Regions from separate parts of the Duganella violaceipulchra genome, predicted to be linked through region 1. Evidence: predicted binding sites of a transcription regulator. Region 1 holds the regulator's gene; each other region holds the start of a gene.
The links. The regulator LexA, encoded in region 1, represses DNA repair genes until DNA is damaged. The targets are predictions, from matches to a motif close to ACTGTATNNNNATACAGT.

Region 1 (5,608 bases):
GTTTGTTGGGGCGTTGCTCCAGCGAGCGGTTCAGCTGCGACAGCGCGATCACCGGGCATTGCAATTCCTTGGCCAGGCCTTTGAGCGAGCGCGAAATCTCCGAGATCTCGGAGGCGCGGTTGTCGCCCTGGGTCGAGCCTGTCATCAGCTGCAGGTAGTCGACGATGATCAGGCCCAGCTTGCCGCACTGGCGCGACAATCGGCGCGCGCGGGCGCGCATCTCGATCGGGTTCAGTGCAGGGGTTTCGTCGATGAACAACTGAGCGTCGTTCATTTTCTGGATGGCGTGCGTCAGGCGCGGCCAATCCTCGTCGTTCAGGCGACCGGTGCGCAGGCGGTGCTGGTCGAGCTGGCCGACCGAGCCCAGCATACGCATCGCCAGCTGGGCGCCGCCCATCTCCATCGAGAAGATCGCCACCGGCAGGCCGGCTTCGATCGCGACGTTTTCGCCGATGTTGACCGAGAATGCGGTCTTGCCCATGGAAGGACGGCCGGCCACGATGACCAGGTCGCCCGCCTGCAGGCCCGAGGTCATGCGGTCGAGGTCGATGAAGCCGGTCGGCACGCCGGTGATCTCGGACTGGTTCTCGCGCGAGTACAGCTCGTCGATGCGCTCGACCACCTGGGTCAGCAGCGGCTGCACGGCGGTCCAGCCGGCCGAGCCGCGGGCGCCCTGCTCGGCGATCGCGAAGATCTTCGATTCGGCCTCGTCGAGCATCTGCTTGACTTCCTTGCCCTGCGGGCTGAAGGCTTGTCCGGAGATTTCGTCGGCGACCGTGATCAGCTGGCGCAGCACAGAGCGATCGCGGACGATCTCGGCGTAGCGGCGGATGTTGGCGGCCGATGGCGTGTTTTGCGCCATCGCGTTCAGGTAGGCCAGGCCGCCCACGTCTTCCGCCTTGCCCAGCTGGGTCAGGGTTTCAAACACGGTGATGACGTCCGCCGGCCGCGAGCTGTTGATCATCTTGACGATCTGCTCGAAGATGATGCGGTGGTCGTAGCGGTAAAAGTCTTCCGGATGCATCATATCCGCAATGCGGTCGAACGCCGCATTATCGCGCAGCAGGCCGCCAATAACGGACTGTTCTGCTTCGATGGAATGCGGCGGGACGCGGAGTGAATCTACTTGCGGATCGGAGGGGGCGTTCATGGCGCGAATTATACCTGCTTGCTTGGGCCGTATTACAAATTTATGACGAGAAAAAAGCCGGGCAAGCCCGGCTTTTCAATGTGTTACAACACTTACCAGACGTTTCCGTCTGGAAAAGTATTAGGCAGCTTCGCCTACGACAGCAACAGTCACTTCCACCACCACGTCGGTGTGCAGAGCGACGCTCACTGGGTGCTCGCCAACGGTCTTCAGAGGACCGGTCGGCATGCGCACAGCAGCTTTTTCAACAGCGAAACCAGCTTTGGTCAGCGCTTCAGCGATGTCGAAGTTGGTGACGGAGCCGAACAGACGGCCGTCAACACCAGCTTTTTGCGAAACGTTCACGGTCATGCCGTTCAGTTTCTCGCCTTGAGCTTGAGCAGCGGCCAGCTTTTCAGCAGCAGCTTTTTCCAGTTCAGCGCGCTTGACTTCGAATTCAGCAACGGCGGACGCGGTAGCGCGGCGAGCCATTTTTTGCGGAATCAGGAAGTTACGTGCGTAACCGTCTTTAACTTTAACGACTTCACCCAGGTTGCCCAGGTTGACGACTTTTTCTAACAGAATGATTTGCATAGTTCTTCTCCAGGATCTTATCTAGACGACGCGATTAAGCGTGGTGCAGATCGGTGTAAGGCAGCAGCGCGAGGTAGCGAGCGCGCTTGATTGCGGTGTCAACTTGGCGCTGGTAGTGCGCCTTGGTACCGGTCAGACGTGCTGGCATGATTTTGCCGTTTTCCTGGACGAAGTCTTTCAGGGTGTCGACGTCTTTGTAGTCAACTTGTTCTACGTTTGCTGCGGTGAAGCGGCAGAATTTCTTACGCTTGAACAAAGGATTCTGTTGCTTGCGCTTTTCTTTCAGCTTGAGCTTGTTTTTGTCGAACTTTTTACCGAATGCCATTTTAGGCTCCTGTATCTAAATTGAGCTGTCTGGGACAGCACTAAAATCAATGATGTGAAACACCAGGCTTTTGCTATTGCGATTCTTCTTGTTCAGAAAACCGGTGAACTGATACATGCCTGCCAGTGGCGCCTGACTGAAGCGGCCTGAAATCTCGCCCGCGGCAACCGCGGAAATTTCAAACTCGCTCAATCGGGCGATGCCTGCCTCCATCTGCTGGGATCGGTGCTGGAGTACAGCGTTCACGATCGGCATGCCGGCCGGGGTATAGCGCAAGGCGTCCCGTTCGGCGATGAGGGCAATAAACTGGAGCTGATTCAGCTCGGTTCCTGGCAACAATTAGGCCGCAGGAGCAGCAGCAACTGCTGGAGCTTCGGTGCGATGCGATTTCGCTGCATCTTCACGTTGTACCGACTTCATCATCGGCGAAGGAGCGGTTTCCGCCTTCTTCATCTTGACGGTCAGGTGACGCAGCACGGCATCATTGAATTTGAAGGCGGTTTCCAGCTCGACCAGGGTCTCGTTGTCGCATTCGATGTTCATGCAGATGTAGTGTGCTTTAGCCAGTTTCTGGATCGAGTAAGCCATCTGACGACGGCCCCAATCTTCAACACGGTGCACGGAGCCGCCGCGGGTGGTTACCGAGGCTTTGTAACGCTCGATCATGGCGGGCACTTGCTCGCTCTGGTCCGGATGGACGATAAATACTATTTCATAGTGACGCATGCAAACTCCCTTAAGGACTGTGAATATAGCCCACCCTGGCGTCAAGACAGGTGTGGGAAGAGGTAAGCCCGCGACTATAGCAGCTTTTCCGCCAAAAGACAATCCGGGGTCAAGTCTGACATTCGGACACGGCCTCGACCGTAGTACGAAGCTACGGTCGAGGCCGTGTCCGAATGTCAGACTTGACCCCACCATGAAATTATTTCGTGCTAAGCAACAAATTCCCTTGCATTTCGTCTCACACTGTACAAAAATACAGACTGTCTATATACACAGGCCTAAAGCACTCTATGATCAAGCTCACCGCAAGACAGGAACAAATTCTCAATCTGATCAAGGATGCCATCGAAAACACAGGCTTCCCGCCGACCCGCGCCGAAATCGCCAATGAGCTGGGCTTTAAATCCGCCAACGCGGCCGAGGAGCATTTGCAGGCGCTGGCGCGCAAGGGCGCGATCGAGATCGCCGCCGGCACTTCGCGCGGCATCCGCCTGCTGGGCGTGCACGCCGAGCCGGCCGCCTCCAAGGCACCGGTGTCGCTGATGATGTCGCTGCCGCTGATCGGCCGCGTGGCCGCCGGCTCGCCCATGCTGGCGCAGGAAAACCTGGAGACCAGCTACAGCGTCGATCCGGCCATGTTCTCCTCCCGCCCGGACTATCTGCTGAAGGTGCGCGGCGAATCGATGCGCGACGCCGGCATCATGGACGGTGACCTGCTGGCCGTCAAAAAAGTCGATAGCGCCAAGAACGGCCAGATCGTCGTGGCCCGCATCGGCAACGACGTCACCGTCAAGCGCTACCGCAAGACCGGCTCGCTCGTCGAACTGCTGCCGGAGAACCCGGACTTCAAGATCATCAAGGTCGATCCCGAAGCCGACGAGTTCGCGCTGGAAGGCCTGGCGGTCGGCCTGATGCGCAGCTGGCACTAAGCATTGCGGCAGGACCGGCGGCTTGCGCGCCTAGCGCTTGCCCGCCGTCTCCGGCAGATGCGACAGGTCGCGCGCGCTCAAGGCGATGTCGCCGCGCCGGCCTTCCCACGCGGCCTGCGCCAGCGTGACGGCATCCGCCTGGCGCTTGGCCTCATCCGCCACGCGCACGAACACCTCGCTCATCAACGTCTGCGCGGCGTCCATTTCATCATCTGTCATCAGGTCGGCCAGGTCGGGCGGGATGCTCTTGCCGACCGGGAGCGCGGCATTGTAATTGGCAAGGAACTGGTCGTAGCAGCTGCGCCACGCGGCCAGCGCCCGCGTCACCGCAGGGCCGCCGGCCAGCGCCGGGCGCATCGGGATGTTAGGAGGCTGGCAGTTGAAACGGGCCAGCGCAATATCGGCGCCGTCGTAGTGGCTGGTGTAGTACTCGATCTCGGCCTGCCGCGCCAGGCGGCGGGCCTGCTCGTCGGCGAAGGCGTTAGTCGACAGCACGGTCAAGGCAAGTACCCATGCTGCTCTCATAACACCCCCTCCCGCTTAGCAAAATTGAAAGCTTAGATTATCACAACTCGGCGCGATGCTCAGCAAGCTTCCAGTGCGCAGGTGAAATCGTCCAACAGATCGTCGGTATCCTCGATGCCGACCGACACCCGTATCAACGATTCGGCGATGCCCATCGACGCCCGGCGTTCCGCCCCCATCTCGAAGAAGATGGTGTGCGCCACCGGAATGATCAAAGTGCGCGTGTCGCCCAGGTTGGAAGCCGGAATCGCCAGCTTCAGGCGGTTCAGGAAGTCGAAGCAGTCGATGCCGTCCTTCAGCTCAAAACTCAGCAGCGAGCCGAAGCTGCGGAACAGTTCGCCGGAGATGGCGTGCTGCGGGTGCGACGCCAGGCCAGGATAATAGACGGCGGCCACCCGCTCGTCCGCCTCCAGCAGCCTGGCCAGCGCCATCGCATTGGCGCTGGTGCGTTCCATGCGCAGCGCCAGCGTCTCGGCGCCGACGGCGATGTGGTGCGCCGCTTCCGGCGCCAGCGAGGCGCCGAAATCGCGCAAGCCCTTGGCGCGGATCTGCGCCAGACCCCATTGCAGCGGCGCGGCCTTCTTGTAGTTCTCGTAGATATTCGGGTAGCGGGTCCAGTCGTAGGCGCCGGTGTCGGTCAGGCTGCCGCCCAGGGCGTTGCCGTGGCCGCCGATCGACTTGGTCAGCGCGTTGACCACCAGCCCGGCGCCGACAGCCTTCGGACGGAACAGGTAAGGCGTGGTCATCGTGTTGTCGACGATGTAGAGGATGCCGCGCTGCTGGCACAGCTCGCCGATGCGCTTGAGGTCAGCCACTTGCGTGCGCGGATTGGCGATGGTCTCGACGAACACCACGCGGGTCTGGTCGGTGATGGCGGCGGCGACGTTGGCGACGTCGGTGGCGTCGATGAAGGACACGGCCACGCCCTGCGCCATGGTGGTCTGCCACAGGCTGTTGGTGTTACCAAACAGGAAAGACGACGACACCACATGGTCGCCCGCGCGCAGCAGCGACTGGAACACGGCGCCGATCGCGCCCATGCCGGTGGCGAAGCAGATCGTGCCGACGCCCTGCTCCATCTGGTTGACCTTGTCCTCCAGCGCGGAGATGGTCGGGTTGCCCTGGCGGCCATAGCGGAAGCCCGGCTCCTTGCCCTGGAACACGGACGCCAACTGGCGCGCGTCGGCGTAACCGAAGGCGACCGAAGTGTGGATGGGCTTGTGCAGCGAACCGTGCTCGATGCCCTTCTGGCGATCGTTGTGCAGGATGGTGGTGGTGAAGCCGTAGTTCTTCTTGTCGTTCATATTCAAGCAGTCAAAAAAAAAAGCCCGGTGCGGACTCATCCGCACCGGGCGCGACATCAGCCTTCGGCGGTCGCGA
Region 2 (5,608 bases), on a different contig from region 1:
ATGATTTGGACCTGGCGGGCTACCTGGTGTCGACCCCGGCCTATGTGCGCCCCTCGCAGGAAGGCCTGGTGCGGCACTTCGAAACCATCGCCGCCTCGACCGGACGCCCGATCGTGCTGTACAACGTGCCGGCGCGCACCGGCGTCAACCTGGAGCTGGCCACCGCCAGCCGGCTGGCCGAGCGGCCGCAGTTCGCCGCCATCAAGGAGGCCGGCGGCCGGCTGCGCCAGATCACCGATCTGGTTGAACATACGCCGCTGTCGGTGCTGTGCGGCGATGACGCGCTGCTGCTGTCGGCGTTGTGCAGCGGCGCCCACGGCGCCATCTCGGCCTCGGCCCACATCCGCGTCGACCTGTTCGTGCAGTTGTATGAGCTGGTCGAGGAACAGCGCCTGCCCGAAGCGCGCGAGCTGTTCGCCAGACTGCAACCCTTGATCCAGCTGATGTTCTCGGAACCCAATCCGGCGCCGCTGAAGGCCGCGCTGGCGATGCAGGGCGTGCTGCGCGAAGAGCTGCGCCTGCCCATGACGCCCGCCACCAATGGCTGCAAGGCGCGCATCGCGACCATGCTGGAAGCGCTGGACGAGGTTCCGGTCTACACCTCGGCGGAGGTCATATGATCGTCGCCCTCACTGGCATGGACGGCAACGCCACCGTCTCCGACCTGGCCGAAGACCTGGCCATGCTGCGGGTGGCGGCCGGCAGTCGGGTGCTGCTGGTCAGCCCCCACCCCGGCGCCTACGATCCGCATCTGTACGACGACCTGGTGATCGACGCCTCCCACCGCGACGCCGATGCGGCGCTGGCCCGTGCGGCCGTCATCGTGGCGCTGGTGCGCCCCGCCGAAATAGAACAAGGCCGCCACGCCGACTTCCTCGGCCGCCTGCGACGGGCGCAAGAGCTCAATCCCTGCGCCCGCGTGCTGGTGACCGTGGCCCACGGCAGCAAGCCGCTGACGCCGCACCAGACCGGATGCCTGCTGGTGTTCGTCGCGCAAATCCCCGGCGCGCGCCTGGCTGACACGCTGGAACTCGACCAGCGCGGCACCTACCACTCCCACCACAGCGAACTGGAACTGGACTCGCGCAAGACGGCCTATGTGCTGTGCGCCCCGGAAGTGCGCCATCTCTACAGTGAAGTATTCCGCGCCGGCGCGAGCCGGGCGTACAACTGAAAGAAAAGGTTCTTCACGAATTTTCGGGAATATGTTTCGCCGCACGGCGCTTCCTGCGGCGGGCGCTTCGCCCAGAGCCGGACTTGCGCTGAGTACCTTTGCCTGGCAGCGCTGCCGATACGCTGGGAGAGCGGATTTCGTTTGGCAGCGGACCGGATTGGTGATCCTTCGGCAGATGCGAGGCGCGGACGCGCTCAGCACCTGCCGCCCGGTTGGCGGGATCAGGGCTTGGCGTCTCCCGCGCCCGCGAGCGCTGGCTGTCTGCCTGCGCGCCACCCCTATATTCGTTAGAGCCGCTTAGCGGGGTTTAGTTCCGAAAATATCGCAAACTCGCGCGAAATATCGGTGGTTAGCGTTGGGTAGTAGTGGTTATCACGTTTTAGTAAAAGCCGAAAAAACAGGACCCGCCCTCCGCATACCTAACGTCGCAGGCAAAAAAGAAAGGGCGCGCGCAACGCGCCGCCCCTTTGAAGACCGGATGCTAGACCGATCAGAACACTTTGCTGATGGTCAGCTGCAGCGCGGTCTTGCCCAGGAACTTGCCGTTGGCCGGCGAAGCGTAGGCGGTTTTGTCGGCGTTGGTGCCGATCACCGCCAGCGCTCCAGTCACCACGCCGAAGTCCTTGGTGGCGCCGATCTTCCAGTCGCTATAGCTGGCCGCGCCATTGTGCTTGACGTTCTGGTGGCCGGCGTGCAGGTTGACCGTGTAGCCCTCGCCCGCCTCGATGTTGGCGCCCAGGTCCAGATAGCCGCTGTTCTTGCTGTCGACAAAACCAAACAGATTCGTCACCGAGTGCGAATACTTGATATAAGCAGGGCCGTAACCCAGCTGGCCGTACACCTCGGTGGTGTTGGCGTTGGCGAAGCCGCTGACGTGCGACAGGTCGTTGGACGGGTAGACATAGGTCAGCACACCCACGTCGTAGGACACGTCGGCCGTGAGCTGGCCGCGTTTGCCGGCGTAGATGTCCCACTCGATGTCGCCGCTGCCGCCGGCGTCCTTGGTCCATTTGATGGTCGACAGCCAGGTGCCGGCGTAGAAGCCGGTCGGATTGTTGGTGTAGTCAAAGCCACCTTGCAGGGCCGGTTTCAGACGCGTCTGCGAAATGCCGCGATAGCGGTAGTCGCTGACCACCGCGGCGTTGAAGCTGGTCTCATTATCCGGCTTGGCGGCCGGCGCGGCATCCTCGGCGTAAGCGTGCGTGCCCGTGAAAGCAGCGACGACGGCTGCGGCGAGTATCAATTTCTTCATGATGCGGTCTTTCTTTTGGTGGTTAGATCAAGTGGTAAAAACATCAAGCGGTAAAAACTTCGCGGTACAGGGCGTCCATATCGGCCGGCTCCTGTCCGTGGATAACAGTGCTGGCCAGCGTGGCCGACATCACCTGCGCCACATAGGCGCGCACTGCGGCACGCTCGGCGTCGGTGGGTTCGCCGGCGCCGCCGACCAGCACAAACAGCACGCGCAGTCCGGGATTGAACATGCGCGCGGCATTCAAACGGGCGATCAGCTGGTAGCGGGTCGACAGGTCGGCCTGGTCCGGCTTCAGCGGCACCACCGCCAGCCGCGCGGCGACCAGCTCGGCGCGGCTCTCGGCGCTGTCGCGGCCTTCGGTGTCGACCAGCACGGCAGTGCCGCCGTGCCGATTGGCGGCCGCCACGATCATGCAGCGCCCCGCACGGTGAAGCGGCCGAATTCGGCGCCAGGCAATGCCTGCATCACCGCCTCCATCACCCGCGCCACCATGGACGCGCCCACGCACAGCCACACCTTCATGCGGGCGCCGTGCTCGCAGGCCTCGATGCGCATGAACTCCAGCGCGTCGCCGCAAATGCGCGTCACCATCTGGCGCAGCGCCGTCACGGCGGCGGTGTCGACGGTCAGCTGCATCACGCAGGCCGGCGCCGTTTTGCGATAGTCGGCGGCCCAGATCGAGCGGCGCTGGGCCGCCCTGGTATGGAAGAAAGCATGCATATCGAACCCCTGGATTGATCGTTGCGATACAAAACAGCTTATCGATGGCGCCGTAAAAACGGTCTAAAAAGGCGGGCCGTGGTTGTAAACATCGTGTATAAATTGGCCCGCGCCGTTTTTTTGCCGCGATTACGCCCGGTTGAGGATAGAATACGCAAACGTCCGCATAAAACTGTACATAAACCCAGTATCGAAATTACAAGCTTGATCACGTATGGCCACTAAAAAACCAGTTTCCGACTACAGCGAAGCATCCATCCGGGTCCTCAAGGGCCTGGAACCCGTCAAGCAACGCCCGGGTATGTACACCCGCACCGAGAATCCGCTGCACATCATCCAGGAGGTGATCGACAATGCCTCGGACGAGGCGCTGGGCGGACATTGTAAAAACATTATCGTCACGCAGAACGCCGACGGCAGCATCACCGTCGAAGACGACGGCCGGGGCATCCCGGTCGGCCTGCACCCCGAAGAGGGCGTGCCGACGGTGGAAATCGTGTTCACCCGCCTGCACGCGGGCGGCAAGTTCGACAAGGGTTCGGGCGGCGCCTACGCGTTCTCGGGCGGTTTGCACGGCGTCGGCGTGTCGGTCACCAACGCGCTGTCCAAGCGCCTGGAGATCACCGTCTGGCGCAAGGAGCCCGACGGCACCGGCCTGCACAAACTGGCCTTCGAGCACGGCGACGTGGTCGAGCCGCTGTCCTCCGCGGTCGCGCCGCGCGACGGCAAAAAGTCCGGCACCCGCGTCACCGCCTGGCCGGACGCCAAATATTTCGACTCCCCCGCCATCTCGCAGACCGAGTTGCAGCGCCTGTTGCGCTCCAAGGCCGTGCTGCTGCCGGGTGTCACCGTCACGCTGACCAACGCCAAGACCGGCGAATCGCAGGTCTGGCAGTACAACGACGGCCTGCGCGGCTACCTGACCGAGGCGCTGGCGCAAGCGACCGACGGCGAGACCCTGATCCCGCTGTTCGAAGGCGCGCAATTCGCCGGCCCGGACGCCGAAGGCTTCGCCGAGGGCGAAGGCGCGGCCTGGGTGGTGGCATGGACCGAACAAGGCGCCGTGGTGCGCGAATCCTACGTCAACCTGATCCCCACGCCCAACGGCGGCACCCACGAATCGGGCCTGCGCGACGGCTTGTACGGCGCGGTGAAGAGCTTCGTCGAGATGCACTCGCTGCTGCCCAAAGGCGTCAAGCTGCTGCCGGAAGACGTGTTCGCGCGCGTCTCGTTCGTGCTGTCGGCCAAAGTGCTGGACCCGCAGTTCCAGGGCCAGATCAAGGAACGCCTGAACTCCCGCGACGCCGTGCGCCTGGTCTCGACCTATTCCAAGCCGGCGCTGGAGCTGTGGCTGAACCACCATGTCGACTACGGCAAGAAGCTGGCCGAACTGGTCATCAAGCAGGCGCAATCGCGTCTGCGCTCGCTGCAAAAGGTCGAGAAGAAGAAATCGTCCGGCGTGGCCGTCCTGCCGGGCAAGCTGACCGACTGCGAATCGAGCGACGTCGCCCGCACCGAACTGTTCCTGGTCGAGGGCGACTCGGCGGGCGGTTCGGCCAAGATGGGCCGCGACAAGGAATTCCAGGCCATCCTGCCGCTGCGCGGCAAGGTGCTCAACTCCTGGGAAACCGACCGTGACCGCCTGTTCGCCAACAACGAGATCCACGACATCTCGGTGGCGATCGGCGTCGATCCGCACAGCGCCGACAGCATGCCGGACCTCTCCGGCCTGCGTTACGGAAAAATCTGCATCCTCTCCGATGCGGACGTCGACGGCTCGCACATCCAGGTCTTGTTATTGACGCTGTTCTTCAAGCACTTCCCCGGCCTGATCGCCAACGGGAACATCTGCATCGCCCGGCCGCCGCTGTTCCGCGTCGACGCGCCGGCGCGCGGCAAGAAGCCGATCCAGAAGCTGTACGCGCTCGACGCCGGCGAACTGGTGGCGATCGAGGACAAGCTGCGCAAGGACGGCCTGAAGGAAGGCGCCTGGTCGATCTCGCGCTTCAAGGGCCTGGGCGAGATGAACGCCGAACAGCTGTGGGAAACCACGATGAACCCGGACACCCGCCGCCTGCTGCCGGTATCGCTGGGCGCCTACGCGCACGGCGAATCGTCGGCGCGCTTCAATATGTTGATGGGTAAGGGCGAAGCGGCCGCGCGCCGCGCCTGGATCGAAGAACACGGCAACGAAGCCGAAGCAGATATCTAATTACTGACCGACTATGACTCATCAAGCAAATCTCTTTGACGAACCGGCGCCGGAAGCGGCGGCGGTGGCTCAACCTGCGGCACCTGCGGCGCCCGCGCCCTCGCCTGCGCCCGCGTCCGCGCAAGCGGCCGGCGACGAGGCCGTGCACGACGGCGTAAGCGCCACTCCGCAGGACGGCGGCGGCAATGACCACAATGGCGGCGGCGACGGCGGCAATGGCGGCGGCAACGGCGGCAACGCCGGCTCC
Region 3 (5,608 bases), 130 kb from region 1:
GAAGACACGCAACGCAAAGGCTTGCCGCTGCTGGTGATGCTGCACGGCTGCCACCAGACCGCGACCCAGTTCGCGCAGGGCACGCGCATGAACCAGTGGGCCGAGCAGATGGGCTATGCCGTCCTCTATCCGCAGCAACTGGTTAGCGTCCAGGCGCAGCGCTGCTGGAAATGGTACGACCGCGCCACGCAGGAGGGCGGCGGCGACGTCCCCGTCATCGTCGGCATGATCAACAAGGTGATGTCGCAATACGCCATCGACCGTTCGCGCATCTACATCGCCGGTCTTTCGGCGGGAGCCGGCATGGCCAACATCGTCGCGCTGAACCACCCGCAGCTGTTCGCCGCCGTGGGACTGCATTCAGGCCCGGTGTTCGGCGCTGGCCACAACACCATCGGCGCATTGGGCGTGATGCAGCACGGCGCCGCCACGCGCACCGAGGCCGCCGCGCATGAGGTGATGCTGCGCCATCCGCAATTCCCCGGCATGCCCGCGATCCTGATTCAGGGCGAGGGCGACAAGGTGGTCCGCCCGATCAACCAACTCCAGCTGGCGCGCCAAAGCCGGCTGTTGAACCGGCTGTCGGCGGCGCCGAAGATCACCCACAAGCCGCAAGGACGCGGCGGCCGCCACAACGCCCACCAGCTGCACGATTTTTACGAAGGAAGAAAACTGCTGCTGCGCGTCGCCCAGATCGCCGACCTCGAGCACGCCTGGAGCGGCGGCGATCCGGCGCTGGCCTTCAACGCCAAGGCCGGACCGGATGCTAGCAAAATGATGTTAGAATTTTTCTCACGTCACCAGCGGCGATAAACCTATTGCGCGTTGTTGCAAGTTTATTTTATACATTGACGATTATCGTTGGGCTCCAGACTACACCGATCGCTGCGTCTTTCTTTTCGAATGAATATGGGGTGACAGCGCCGTTGTTAGTGACCTCAACAGAGAACCTTGCCGGGCCGCCCCAGTTGATGCCGACCATCGTGAGGGAGTAGGTCCCGCCCGGAAGGACAGAGCCTAGGTTGACGGCATAGGCTACTGTGTCGTTATTTCCGGACGAAATATGGCAGATCTCAGCGGAGAATGCCCCGGTGGAGGCGATGACGCGAAGTTCATTGTCGCAAGCACTGATTTTGATGGAGGCGGTCATGGTGTAATCCTTTGAATGAAAAGGTTGGGAATCCTGACGTTGCTACCTTTGGGTCTAAACCCAAAACCATTCTAGTGATCAAAATTGCCATGAAATACGCATTTTGTAACAACTGGATTAATATATTTTTTTACCGCACGTCACACTGGTTGCGGAATGTAAAGCCCTTTTGGCCGATGGCAATCCAAGCTTCGCGACCATCTTGAAAGTCATGCGTGCGCTTGGATTGAAATTCCAGGTCGAGGTGGCTACAGCAGAAAAGCCAGCGCAGCCACGGCCGTCGGCGCCAGCGCGCCGGCCAGTAGGCCGATAGCGCCTATCGATTCGTCCTGGAAGCCGCGCCGCAGCAGCGATACGCCGGCCGGATTCGGCGCGTTGGCGATCACCGTCAGACCGCCGCCGGCCACCGCGCCGGCCACCAGCATGTATTGCGACTGCGCCGAAATTCCCTGGATCAGCGAACCGAGATAGGTCAGCGCGGCGTTGTCGGTAATCGCAGTCAGGCCAAGCGCACTGAAGAACAGCGCCACCGGCGGCAAGCTCTCGACGATGGGCTGCAACCACCATTGTTGCATGCCGCCCAACACCACCAGCCCGGCCAAGAAGAAGCCAACCAGCAAGCCTTCCTTGATGATCAGCGGATTCTGGTAGCGCTGGTAAGCCTGCGTGAATCCCAGGAACAGCATGAAGATGCCGAGGAACAGCACCGGGTGATGGCCCAGCACCACCACCGCCGCCAGGAACATCAGATGGATCGCGGTGACCGTCAGCGGCACGGCCGGTGCGGCCACGACGTCAGCCGACGGCGCGGCCGGCGCCCGCAAATGCTTGCGCAGCATGAAGGTGATCACGGTGGCGTTGATCAGCACCGCGATGGCAGCCTTCCAGCCGAAATGCGCGGCCATGAAAGCGCTATCCCATTGCCAGGTGCTGGCCACCATCAACACCGGCGGCGCGGCGTAGGCGGTCAGCGTGCCGCCGATCGAGACGTTGACGAACAGCACGCCCAGCGCGCCGTACTTTAGCCACTCCGGCATGCCGTCGCGGAAAATCAGCGGCGCCAGCATCAGCGCGGCCAGGGTCATCGCGGCCGGCTCGGTGATCAGGGAACCGGTCAGCGGCACCAGCGCCAGGCCGAACCACACCAGCGCCAGTTCGGTGCGCATAGGCAGCAGTTTGGCCAGCACCAGCAGCACGCGTTCCATGATGTCCAGCACCGGCCGCGAGGCCGCCACCACCATCACGGTGAACACGAACAGCGGTTCGGTGTACTGGCGCGACTCGGCGTACTGGATGGCGGCGTCGCCCCCGCCCAGCACTGCCATCGCGATAATCAGGATAAAGGCCCAGAAGCCGAACACCACTTCCACTTCGCCCAGCAGATGGAACAGGCCCGCGTGGCGCGGGTGGCGGTGCGATAGCACTTCGAAGGATTTGGCTGCGAAGGTGTGCAGCAGCGCCAGTCCGAACAGGATGGCGCCGACCAATTGGATGGTTTGCAAAGGATGTCCTTGTTGAGTTGCCTGAGCCACATGGTACAGCATGGGACGCACGATACAGATTGGCCTTGCCAAAAACGCCAACAAATAGTACTGTGTATTTGTACAGTATTTGCGGTAAAATCCGTTCCTTACTATGAACCGTATGAACCGATCCGCCACCCATTCCATCCCCCTTGCGCCCGAAGCCGTCCATCCAGCGTTATGGCTGGCGTCGCAACTGGCGCACAGCGCCACCCGCTGTGTCGACACCGGCTTTGCCGCCTTGTCGGCGCAGTTGCCGGGCGGCGGCTGGCCGCTGGGCGTGCTGACCGATCTGCTGGTGCAGCAGCACGGCATCGGCGAGCTGCGCCTGCTGCGGCCGGCGTTGCTGGGTCTCGGCAAGCGGCCCATCGTGCTGTTGCAACCGCCGCATGCGCCGCAGGCGCTGGCGCTGGCGGCGCTGGGGCTGGAGCCGTCGCAGCTGATCTGGATACGCAGCGGCGCCAAGAGCGGCGATGCCTTGTGGGCGGCCGAACAAGTGCTGCGCAGCGGCTGTTGCGGCGCGCTGCTGCTGTGGCAAAACCATGCGCGCGGCGAAACGCTGCGCCGCTTGCATCTGGCGGCGCTAAGCGGGGACACCTTGTTCTGCATGCTGCGGCCGCTGGCGGCCGCGCAGGATGCCTCGCCGGCGCCGCTGCGGCTGTCGCTGCACACGGCGCCTGGCGGCATCAACATCGGCTTTGTCAAACGACGAGGCCCGCAGCGCGACACCCCATTATTTTTGCCCTTAACCCCCTCGCTCTTACAACGCCATGCGCCTCTGGATCGGACTACACCTGCCACGGCTCCCGCTCGAAGTATTCTGCCCGCGCTGGTCGGCTAACGGCTGCACCGTGGTGCTGGAGCAGGAGCGGGTGGTGGCCATGTCGGCGCTGGCGCGGCAGGCCGGCGTGGACGTGGGCATGCGGCGCGGCGGCGCGCTGATGCTGGCGCCGCAGTCGCAGTTCCAGCAGCGCGCGCCGCAGCGCGAGATGGACGCGCAGCAGGCGGTGGCGATGGCGCTGCTGCAATTTACGCCGCAGCTGGCGCAGGCGGAGGAGGCCACGCTGCTGCTCGACGTCGGCGCCAGCCTGCGCCTGTTCGGCGGCATCCGCGCACTGTGCCGGCAGGTGGCGGCTAGCATGGAGGCGCTCGGTTTCACGGCCACGCTCAGCTGCGCGCCCACCGCGCGCGGCGCCTGGCTGCTGGCCCGCAGCCACGCCGGGAGGGCCTTGACGATGGACGCGTTAGTGCGGCGCATGGACCGCTTGCCCGGCAGCCTGCTGCCTCCGGCTCGGCCCTACCTGAGCTGGTTGGAAGGCATAGGGTGCTTGACGCTGGGCGAGATGCGCCGCCTGCCGCGTCCCGGCTTGCAGCGCCGCTGCGGCCGGGCCTTGCTGGACATGCTGGACGATGCCTACGGCGAACGTGCCGAGATGCATCAATGGCTGGAAGCGCCGGCCAGCTTCCGCGCCAAGCTGGAATTGTTCGACCGCGTGGAAAACGCCGAGGCGCTGCTGTTCGGCGCGCGCCGCTTGTTGCAGCAGCTCACTGGCTGGCTCAGCGCGCACCAGTTTGCGGTCGAGCGCATCCGGCTGCTGCTGGAGCACGAGCGCGGCAAGGTGGCCGGCCCGCCGACGGTGATCGACATCGTGCTGGCCGAGCCGACCTGGCGCGACGAGCACCTGGTGCGCCTGCTCAAGGAAAGGCTGGCCAAGCAGGTGCTGGACGCGCCGGTGATCGGCCTGTGCCTGGAAGCGCCGCAGGTGCAGCCGATGGCGCCGCCCAGCGACTCATTGTTCCCCGAGCCGGGCGGCAGCAAGGAGGATTGGCAGCGCCTGCTGGAATTGCTGACCGCGCGGCTGGGGCCGGACAACGTGCTGCAAGCGGCGCCGCGCGCCGACTATCGTCCCGAGCATGCCAACGCCTGGGTCAGCGTGCAGGAAAAAATCCGTCCCGCCGACGCCCGCGCCCAACTGCCGCCGGACATGCCCGGCCTGCCGCGTCCGACATGGTTGCTGGCCAAGCCTATCCCCTTGCTGATGCGCGACCACCGGCCGTTCTACGGCTCGCCGCTGAAGATCATGTCCACCGGCGAGCGCATCGAGGCCGGCTGGTGGGGCGCCATGCAAACCCGCGACTATTTCATGGCCGAGGGCGACGACTGCGCCCACTACTGGCTGTACCGCGAGCGCACCGGCCACGAGGGCGAACAGTCGGCGCGCTGGTATCTGCACGGTTTGTTTGGTTAAATAGCGTATGGCAATATCAACGGGACAGCGCATGCGATCACAACGACAGGAATTCCTCGGCGCCGACGGCCAGAAGCTGGCATCGCGGCTGGATGTGCCGGACGGCGACATCCGGGCCTACGCCTTGTTTGCTCATTGCTTCACCTGCGGCAAGGACGTGTTTGCCGCCAGCCGCATCGCGCAGGCGCTGACCGAGCATGGCTTTGCCGTGCTGCGCTTCGACTTCACCGGCCTGGGCGCCAGCGAGGGCGAATTCGCCAACACCAATTTCTCGTCCAACCTGGCGGACTTGCTGGCGGCCACCGCCTACCTGCGCGCCAGCCACAAGGCGCCCAGCCTGCTGATCGGCCACAGCCTGGGCGGCGCGGCGGTGCTGGCGGTGGCCGGGCAGGTGCCGGAGGCCAAGGCGGTGGTGACCTTGGCCGCGCCCAGCGACCCGGTGCGCGTGACCGGCTTGTTCAGCCAGCATCTCGACCAGATCGCCAACGAGGGCGAGGCGCAGGTGCAGCTGGCGGGCCGGCCCTTCCGCATCAAGCAGCAATTTGTCGAGGACGCGGGCGGGCACAATCTGAAGCTGAAGATCGCGGGCCTGAAGCGCGCCTTGCTGGTGATGCACGCGCCGGGCGACGACACGGTGGGCATCAGCAATGCGATGGAGATTTTCACCGCCGCCAAGCATCCGAAGA
Region 4 (5,608 bases), on a different contig from region 1:
AATGGTCAGGTAGATCAGCAGGATGAAGAACAGCGTCCAGAACACCGACACGCGGGTCTCGTGCACCGACGGCGTGGTGTAGGAGCGCATCAGGATGTGCGGCAGCGCGGCCGTGCCCAGCATCAGGCAGAACACCAGCGCCAGGAAGTTGTTGCGCTTGATGTCCGAGGTTTCCGGATCGCCGGGGTAGGGCGTGGCGTGCGGCGTGATCGGCTCGGCGCGCGCCAGGTTCTGCGCGCGCGCCTCGGCCCAGTCGTGCGCCGCCTCGTCGGCGCTTTTCGGATAGGCGATCAGGGCCCGCTCGGCGCTGCGGATCTCCAGCAGCGAAGCGTTGCGCAGCTTGACGCGGTCGAGCGCGCGCTGGACCTCGGCGCGGCCGGTCTCCCACGACGCCGGCAGGGTGCGGATGCGGGCCTCGAAATCGGCGGCGCGCTGGCGGAAGATGGCGCGCACCTCGGCCTCCTTCGGATCGTTCTGCAGCACGTTCTCGCGCGCGCTCAGCTTGGGCAGCAGCTTGCCGTAGGCCAGCTGCGGGATCGGATTGTCGGTGTGCTTGCCGGACAGCCAGACCGCCGGCATCAAAAACGCCACCAGGATGATGATGTACTGCGCCACCTGGGTCCAGGTGATGGCGCGCATGCCGCCGAGGAAGGAGCACACCAGGATGCTGGCCAGGCCGAGGAAGATGCCGACCGAGAAATCGACGCCGGTGAAGCGCGAGGCGATCAGCCCGACCGCGTAGATTTGCGCCACCACGTAGGTGAAGGACACGATGATGGTGGCCGCCACCGCCAGGATGCGCACCGCGCGCCCGCCGCGGCCGTCGCCGTCGCCGCCGCCGTAGCGGGCCGCCAGGAAATCGGGAATGGTGTACTGGCTGAACTTGCGCAGATAGGGCGCGATCAGCAGCGCCACCAGGCAGTAGCCGCCGGTCCAGCCCATGATGTAGGCCAGGCCGTCGAAGCCGTGCAGGTACAGGCCGCCGGCCAGGCTGATGAAGCTGGCGGCGGAGATCCAGTCGGCGGCGGTGGCCATGCCGTTGAACATGGCCGGCACGCGCCGCCCGGCCACGTAGTATTCGAGCACGTTGGACGTGCGGCTGAGCACGCCGATCGACGCGTACAGCACGATGGTGGCGAACATGAACAGGTAGCCGATCCAGGTGCGCGACATGCCTTCCTGCTCCAGCACCGACAGCGCGACCAGGAAGCAGGCGAAGCCGCCGGTGAACAGCAGGTAGTAGCTGCGCAGGCGCTGGAAGAAGGTGCGGGTCGCCTTCACGCGCGGCGCTCCTGGGCGGCACGGTCGAGCTTGCGCATGCGCCACGCATAGACGGCCAGGATGGCCAGGTAGACCAGCGATGCGCCCTGCGCCGCCAGATAGAACGACAGCGGCCAGCCGAACACGCTCAGGCCGGCCAGTTCGCGCGCGAAGTAGGCGGCACAGAAGCCGGTCGCCAGCCAGCCCAGCAGCAGGATGGCGGTCAGGCGGCGCGTCTTGTGCCAGTGCTGTTCGCGGCTGAGTGGGGCGGCGGGTTTATCCATTGTTATCCATAGTACGGCGGTTCGCCTTCCTGTTCCGGCGGGCGCGGCGGCAGCGGGAAGGTCAGCCGGAACAGCGCGCCCGGCAGCTTCGATTGCTGCGCGCGCGGGTTGTTGTAGATGTCGACTTCGGCGCCGTGCTGCTGGGCGATCTCGCGCACGATGGCCAGGCCCAGTCCGCTGCCCTCGGCCTTGTTGCCGAGGATGCGGTAGAAGCGCTCGAACACCCGCGCCCGTTCGGCCTGGGCGATGCCCGGCCCGGTGTCCTCGACTTCCAGGTAGCCGTGCTCCTCGTCGCGCCGCACCCGCACGGTGACGCTGCCGCCGGCCGGCGTGTAGCGCAGCGCGTTGTCGATCAGGTTGGACAGCAGCTCGCGCAGCATGGTCGGATTGCCGACGATCTGCACCGGCTCGGTCGGCGCCTCGTAGCCCAGGTCGATGCGCTGCGCGAACGAGGCCTGCACCCAGTCCTGCACCACGCCGCGCGCCAGCTCCGACAGTTCCAGCGGCAGCATGGCGGTGCCGGCCTGCGGCTGGTTCTCGGCGCGGGCCAGGGCCAGCAATTGATTGACCAGCCGGGTGGCCGCTTCCGAGCTCTTGGCCAGCTGCTCCAGCGAGCGGTGGATTTCGCCGCTGTCGGTCTGGCGCAGCGCCAGCTCGGACTGCATGCGCATGCCCGCCAGCGGCGTGCGCATCTGGTGCGCGGCGTCGGCGATGAAGCGCTTCTGCATCTCGATCGACAGCGACAGCCGCGCCAGCATGTCGTTCAGTGAATTGACCAGCGGCGAGATTTCCTCCGGCACCTGGTTGGAGGCGATCGGGCTCAGGTCGTCCGAGCTGCGCGCGCGTATCCGCTCCTGCAACTGCGCCAGCGGCGACAGTCCGCGCGACAGCGCAAACCACACCAGGGCCAGCACGATGGGCAGGATGATGAACTGCGGCAGGATCACGCCCTTGATGATGGCGTTGGCCAGCTGGCCGCGTTTTTCCAGCGTCTCGGCCACCTGCACCAGCGCCAGCTGTTCGTCGCCGCTGTTGCGCTCCAGCCGCACGTAGGCGTAGGCCACGCGCACCGGCGTGCCGTGCATGGTGTCGTTGCGGAAGCGCACGCTGCCGCGCGGCTTGTCGTCCTCGTCGATGACCGGCGGCGGCAGGTCGCGGTCGCCGTCCACGTGTTCGCCGCGCGGGCCCTGGATCTGGAAGTAGACGTTGTCGACATCGTCGGCGCGCAGGATGTCGCGGGCCGGGCCGGACAGGCCCTTGATGACCTTGCCGTCCACCGCGCGCACCTGCTGCGCCAGCACGGTGACGCTGTCTTCCAGCGCATGGTCGAACGGCTGGTTGGCGATGGACTTGGCCACCAGGTAGGTGATCGCGATGCTCATCGGCCACAGCAGCAGCAGCGGCGCCAGCATCCAGTCCAGGATCTCGCCGAACAGCGAGTGCTGGATGCCTTCGTCCGCCTCGGGCGCCGGCGGCTGGTATTCCAGATCCTTCGCCAGCTCCGGCTGCGCTGGCTGTGCGGCCGGCGGTGTCACTTGGGGGCGTCCGTATATTTTTCGAGGCAGTAGCCGAGGCCGCGCACGGTGGCGATGCGGATGCCGCCGATTTCGATCTTCTTGCGCAGCCGGTGCACATAGACCTCGATGGCGTTGTTGCTCACTTCCTCGCCCCATTCGCACAGGTGGTCGACCAGCTGTTCCTTGGACACCAGCCGGCCGCTGCGCGCCAGCAGGATTTCCAGCAAGCCCAGCTCGCGCGCCGACAGGTCCAGCATCTGCTCGTTGATGTAGGCGCTGCGGCCGACCTGGTCGTAGCTCAGCGGCCCGTGCCTGACCACGGTGGCGCCGCCGCCGGCGCCGCGCCGGGTCAGGGCCCGTACGCGCGCCTCCAGTTCGGACAGCGCGAAGGGCTTGGCCATGTAGTCGTCGGCGCCCAGGTCGAGGCCGTTGACGCGCTGCTCGATCGAGTCGGCCGCCGTCAAGATCAGCACCGGCAGCAGCGAGGCGCGCGCGCGCAGGCGGCGCAGCACCTCCAGCCCGGACAGCTTGGGCAGGCCCAGGTCCAGGATCAGCAGGTCGAACTCCTGGGTGGAGAGGGCGGTGTCGGCTTCCTGGCCGTTGCTGACGCAATCGATGGCGTAGCCGGACTGGCGCAGCGAGCGGGTCAGGCCGTCGGCCAGCACGCTGTCGTCCTCGGCAAGTAAAATTCGCATTATGTAGACACTCCAACACACTCCGGCTGCAGAAGATCCTATTGTGTTTCATTTCGCGCAAGGTGGCGAGTTTTTGTGCAATCTCAAAATTGTTTAAAAATCGTGCTTGCATTAAGCACTGTTTTTTTATACAGTGCTGCCTGTACCGACGAATTTGCACCCACCTACTGGTTGAAAGAACATTATGGACGATAAAAAAGCTGTTGTACCTGCATCAGAAAAAGCCAAGGCGCTGGCCGCCGCGCTGGCCCAAATCGAGAAGCAATTCGGCAAAGGCTCCGTAATGCGCATGGACGCCAACACGCCGATCGAGGACGTGCAGGTCGTGTCGACCGGGTCGCTCGGCCTGGATATCGCGCTGGGCGTCGGCGGCTTGCCGCGCGGCCGCGTGGTGGAAATCTATGGCCCTGAATCGTCGGGCAAAACCACGCTGACCCTGCAAACTATTGCTGAAATGCAAAAACTGGGCGGCACCTGCGCCTTCATCGACGCCGAGCACGCGCTGGACGTCGGCTACGCACAGAAGCTGGGCGTCAACCTGCACGAGCTGCTGATCTCGCAGCCGGACACCGGCGAACAGGCGCTGGAAATCTGCGACGCGCTGGTGCGCTCCGGTTCGGTCGACCTGGTGGTCATCGACTCGGTCGCCGCGCTGACGCCACGCGCCGAGATCGAAGGCGACATGGGCGATTCGCTGCCAGGCCTGCAAGCCCGCCTGATGTCCCAGGCGCTGCGCAAGCTGACCGGTTCGATCAACCGCACCAACACCCTGGTCATCTTCATCAACCAGATCCGCATGAAGATCGGCGTCATGTTCGGCAGCCCGGAGACCACCACCGGCGGCAACGCGCTGAAGTTCTACGCCTCCGTGCGCCTGGACATCCGCCGCACCGGCTCGATCAAGTCGGGCGACGAGGTGATCGGCAACGAAACCAAGGTCAAGGTCGTCAAGAACAAGATCGCGCCGCCGTTCAAGGAAGCGCACTTCGACATCCTGTACGGCGCCGGCACCTCGCGTGAAGGCGAGATTCTGGACCTGGGCGTGGAAGCGAAGATCGTCGAGAAGTCCGGTTCCTGGTACAGCTACAACGGCGAGCGCGTCGGCCAGGGCAAGGACAACGCCCGCATCTTCCTGCAGGAGCGTCCCGAGCTGGCGTGGGAAATCGAAAACAAGGTCCGTGAATCGCTGGGCGTGCGCGTACTGCCGCCGCTGGCCGCCGACAAGGGCGACACCGTGGTCAAGCTGAAATCGGTCGACAAGGCCGACAAGGCTGATAAGGCAGACAAAGGCGACAAGGCCGACGCCGCGTAATCAGCGTCCGCTTGATCCCGAACCACCGCGCTGTTGATTCAGCCGGTGGTTTTCTCATTGTGCAGAGGTTTTTTCTATGGCAGCACCGCAACTTAGCCTGAAGGGCCGCGCCCTGCGCTATCTGTCGATGCGCGAACACAGCCGCATGGAGCTGACCCGCAAGCTGGCGCGCTACGCGGAGGAGGGCGACGACGTCGAAGCCCTGCTCGACCTGCTGGAAAAGAACAACTGGCTGTCGCAGGAACGTTTTTCCGAGGCGCTGATCCACCGGCGTTCGGCCCGCTTCGGCAACAGCCGCATCGTCGCCGAGCTGCAAAGCCACGGCATCAAGGGCGAGGAACTGCAGGAACTGAAGGCCGGCCTGGCCGCAGGCGAGACCGAACGCTGCGTCGAGGTCTGGAACCGCAAGTTCGGCACCGTGGCCGCCGATCCGCAGGAACGCAACAAGCAGATGCGCTTTCTGCTGCAACGGGGATTCTCCCAGCGCGCCGTGCAAACCGCCCTGAAAGGCGCGCCGGAAGACGATTGAGCCGTTACCGC

Region 2: the regulator LexA is predicted to act here: its motif matches at 3,321-3,338, upstream of KVP70_RS04680 (DNA topoisomerase IV subunit B).
Region 3: the regulator LexA is predicted to act here: its motif matches at 2,742-2,759, upstream of imuA (translesion DNA synthesis-associated protein ImuA).
Region 4: the regulator LexA is predicted to act here: its motif matches at 3,874-3,891, upstream of recA (recombinase RecA).

Annotation. Positions count from the first base shown of each region.
Region 1 is NZ_JAHTGR010000004.1:117,295-122,902, forward strand. Features, by position in the region: gene KVP70_RS09000 (replicative DNA helicase) at 1-1,150, opposite strand, end outside; gene rplI (50S ribosomal protein L9) at 1,271-1,723, opposite strand; gene rpsR (30S ribosomal protein S18) at 1,758-2,048, opposite strand; gene priB (primosomal replication protein N) at 2,064-2,369, opposite strand; gene rpsF (30S ribosomal protein S6) at 2,388-2,774, opposite strand; gene lexA (transcriptional repressor LexA) at 3,065-3,703, shown strand; gene KVP70_RS09030 (hypothetical protein) at 3,734-4,228, opposite strand; gene KVP70_RS09035 (cystathionine gamma-synthase family protein) at 4,288-5,532, opposite strand; gene purF (amidophosphoribosyltransferase) at 5,589-5,608, opposite strand, start outside.
Region 2 is NZ_JAHTGR010000002.1:390,378-395,985, reverse strand. Features, by position in the region: gene dapA (4-hydroxy-tetrahydrodipicolinate synthase) at 1-620, shown strand, start outside; gene KVP70_RS04700 (hypothetical protein) at 617-1,174, shown strand; gene KVP70_RS04695 (TorF family putative porin) at 1,665-2,426, opposite strand; gene KVP70_RS04690 (P-loop NTPase family protein) at 2,470-2,841, opposite strand; gene KVP70_RS04685 (hypothetical protein) at 2,838-3,149, opposite strand; gene KVP70_RS04680 (DNA topoisomerase IV subunit B) at 3,364-5,361, shown strand; gene parC (DNA topoisomerase IV subunit A) at 5,375-5,608, shown strand, end outside.
Region 3 is NZ_JAHTGR010000004.1:249,409-255,016, reverse strand. Features, by position in the region: gene KVP70_RS09665 (extracellular catalytic domain type 1 short-chain-length polyhydroxyalkanoate depolymerase) at 1-813, shown strand, start outside; gene KVP70_RS09660 (hypothetical protein) at 842-1,150, opposite strand; gene KVP70_RS09655 (putative Na+/H+ antiporter) at 1,399-2,652, opposite strand; gene imuA (translesion DNA synthesis-associated protein ImuA) at 2,795-3,514, shown strand; gene KVP70_RS09645 (Y-family DNA polymerase) at 3,444-4,922, shown strand; gene KVP70_RS09640 (alpha/beta hydrolase family protein) at 4,954-5,608, shown strand, end outside.
Region 4 is NZ_JAHTGR010000014.1:186,904-192,511, forward strand. Features, by position in the region: gene KVP70_RS24200 (sodium:solute symporter family protein) at 1-1,281, opposite strand, end outside; gene KVP70_RS24205 (DUF4212 domain-containing protein) at 1,278-1,544, opposite strand; gene KVP70_RS24210 (sensor histidine kinase) at 1,547-3,079, opposite strand; gene KVP70_RS24215 (response regulator) at 3,076-3,756, opposite strand; gene recA (recombinase RecA) at 3,941-5,068, shown strand; gene recX (recombination regulator RecX) at 5,145-5,597, shown strand.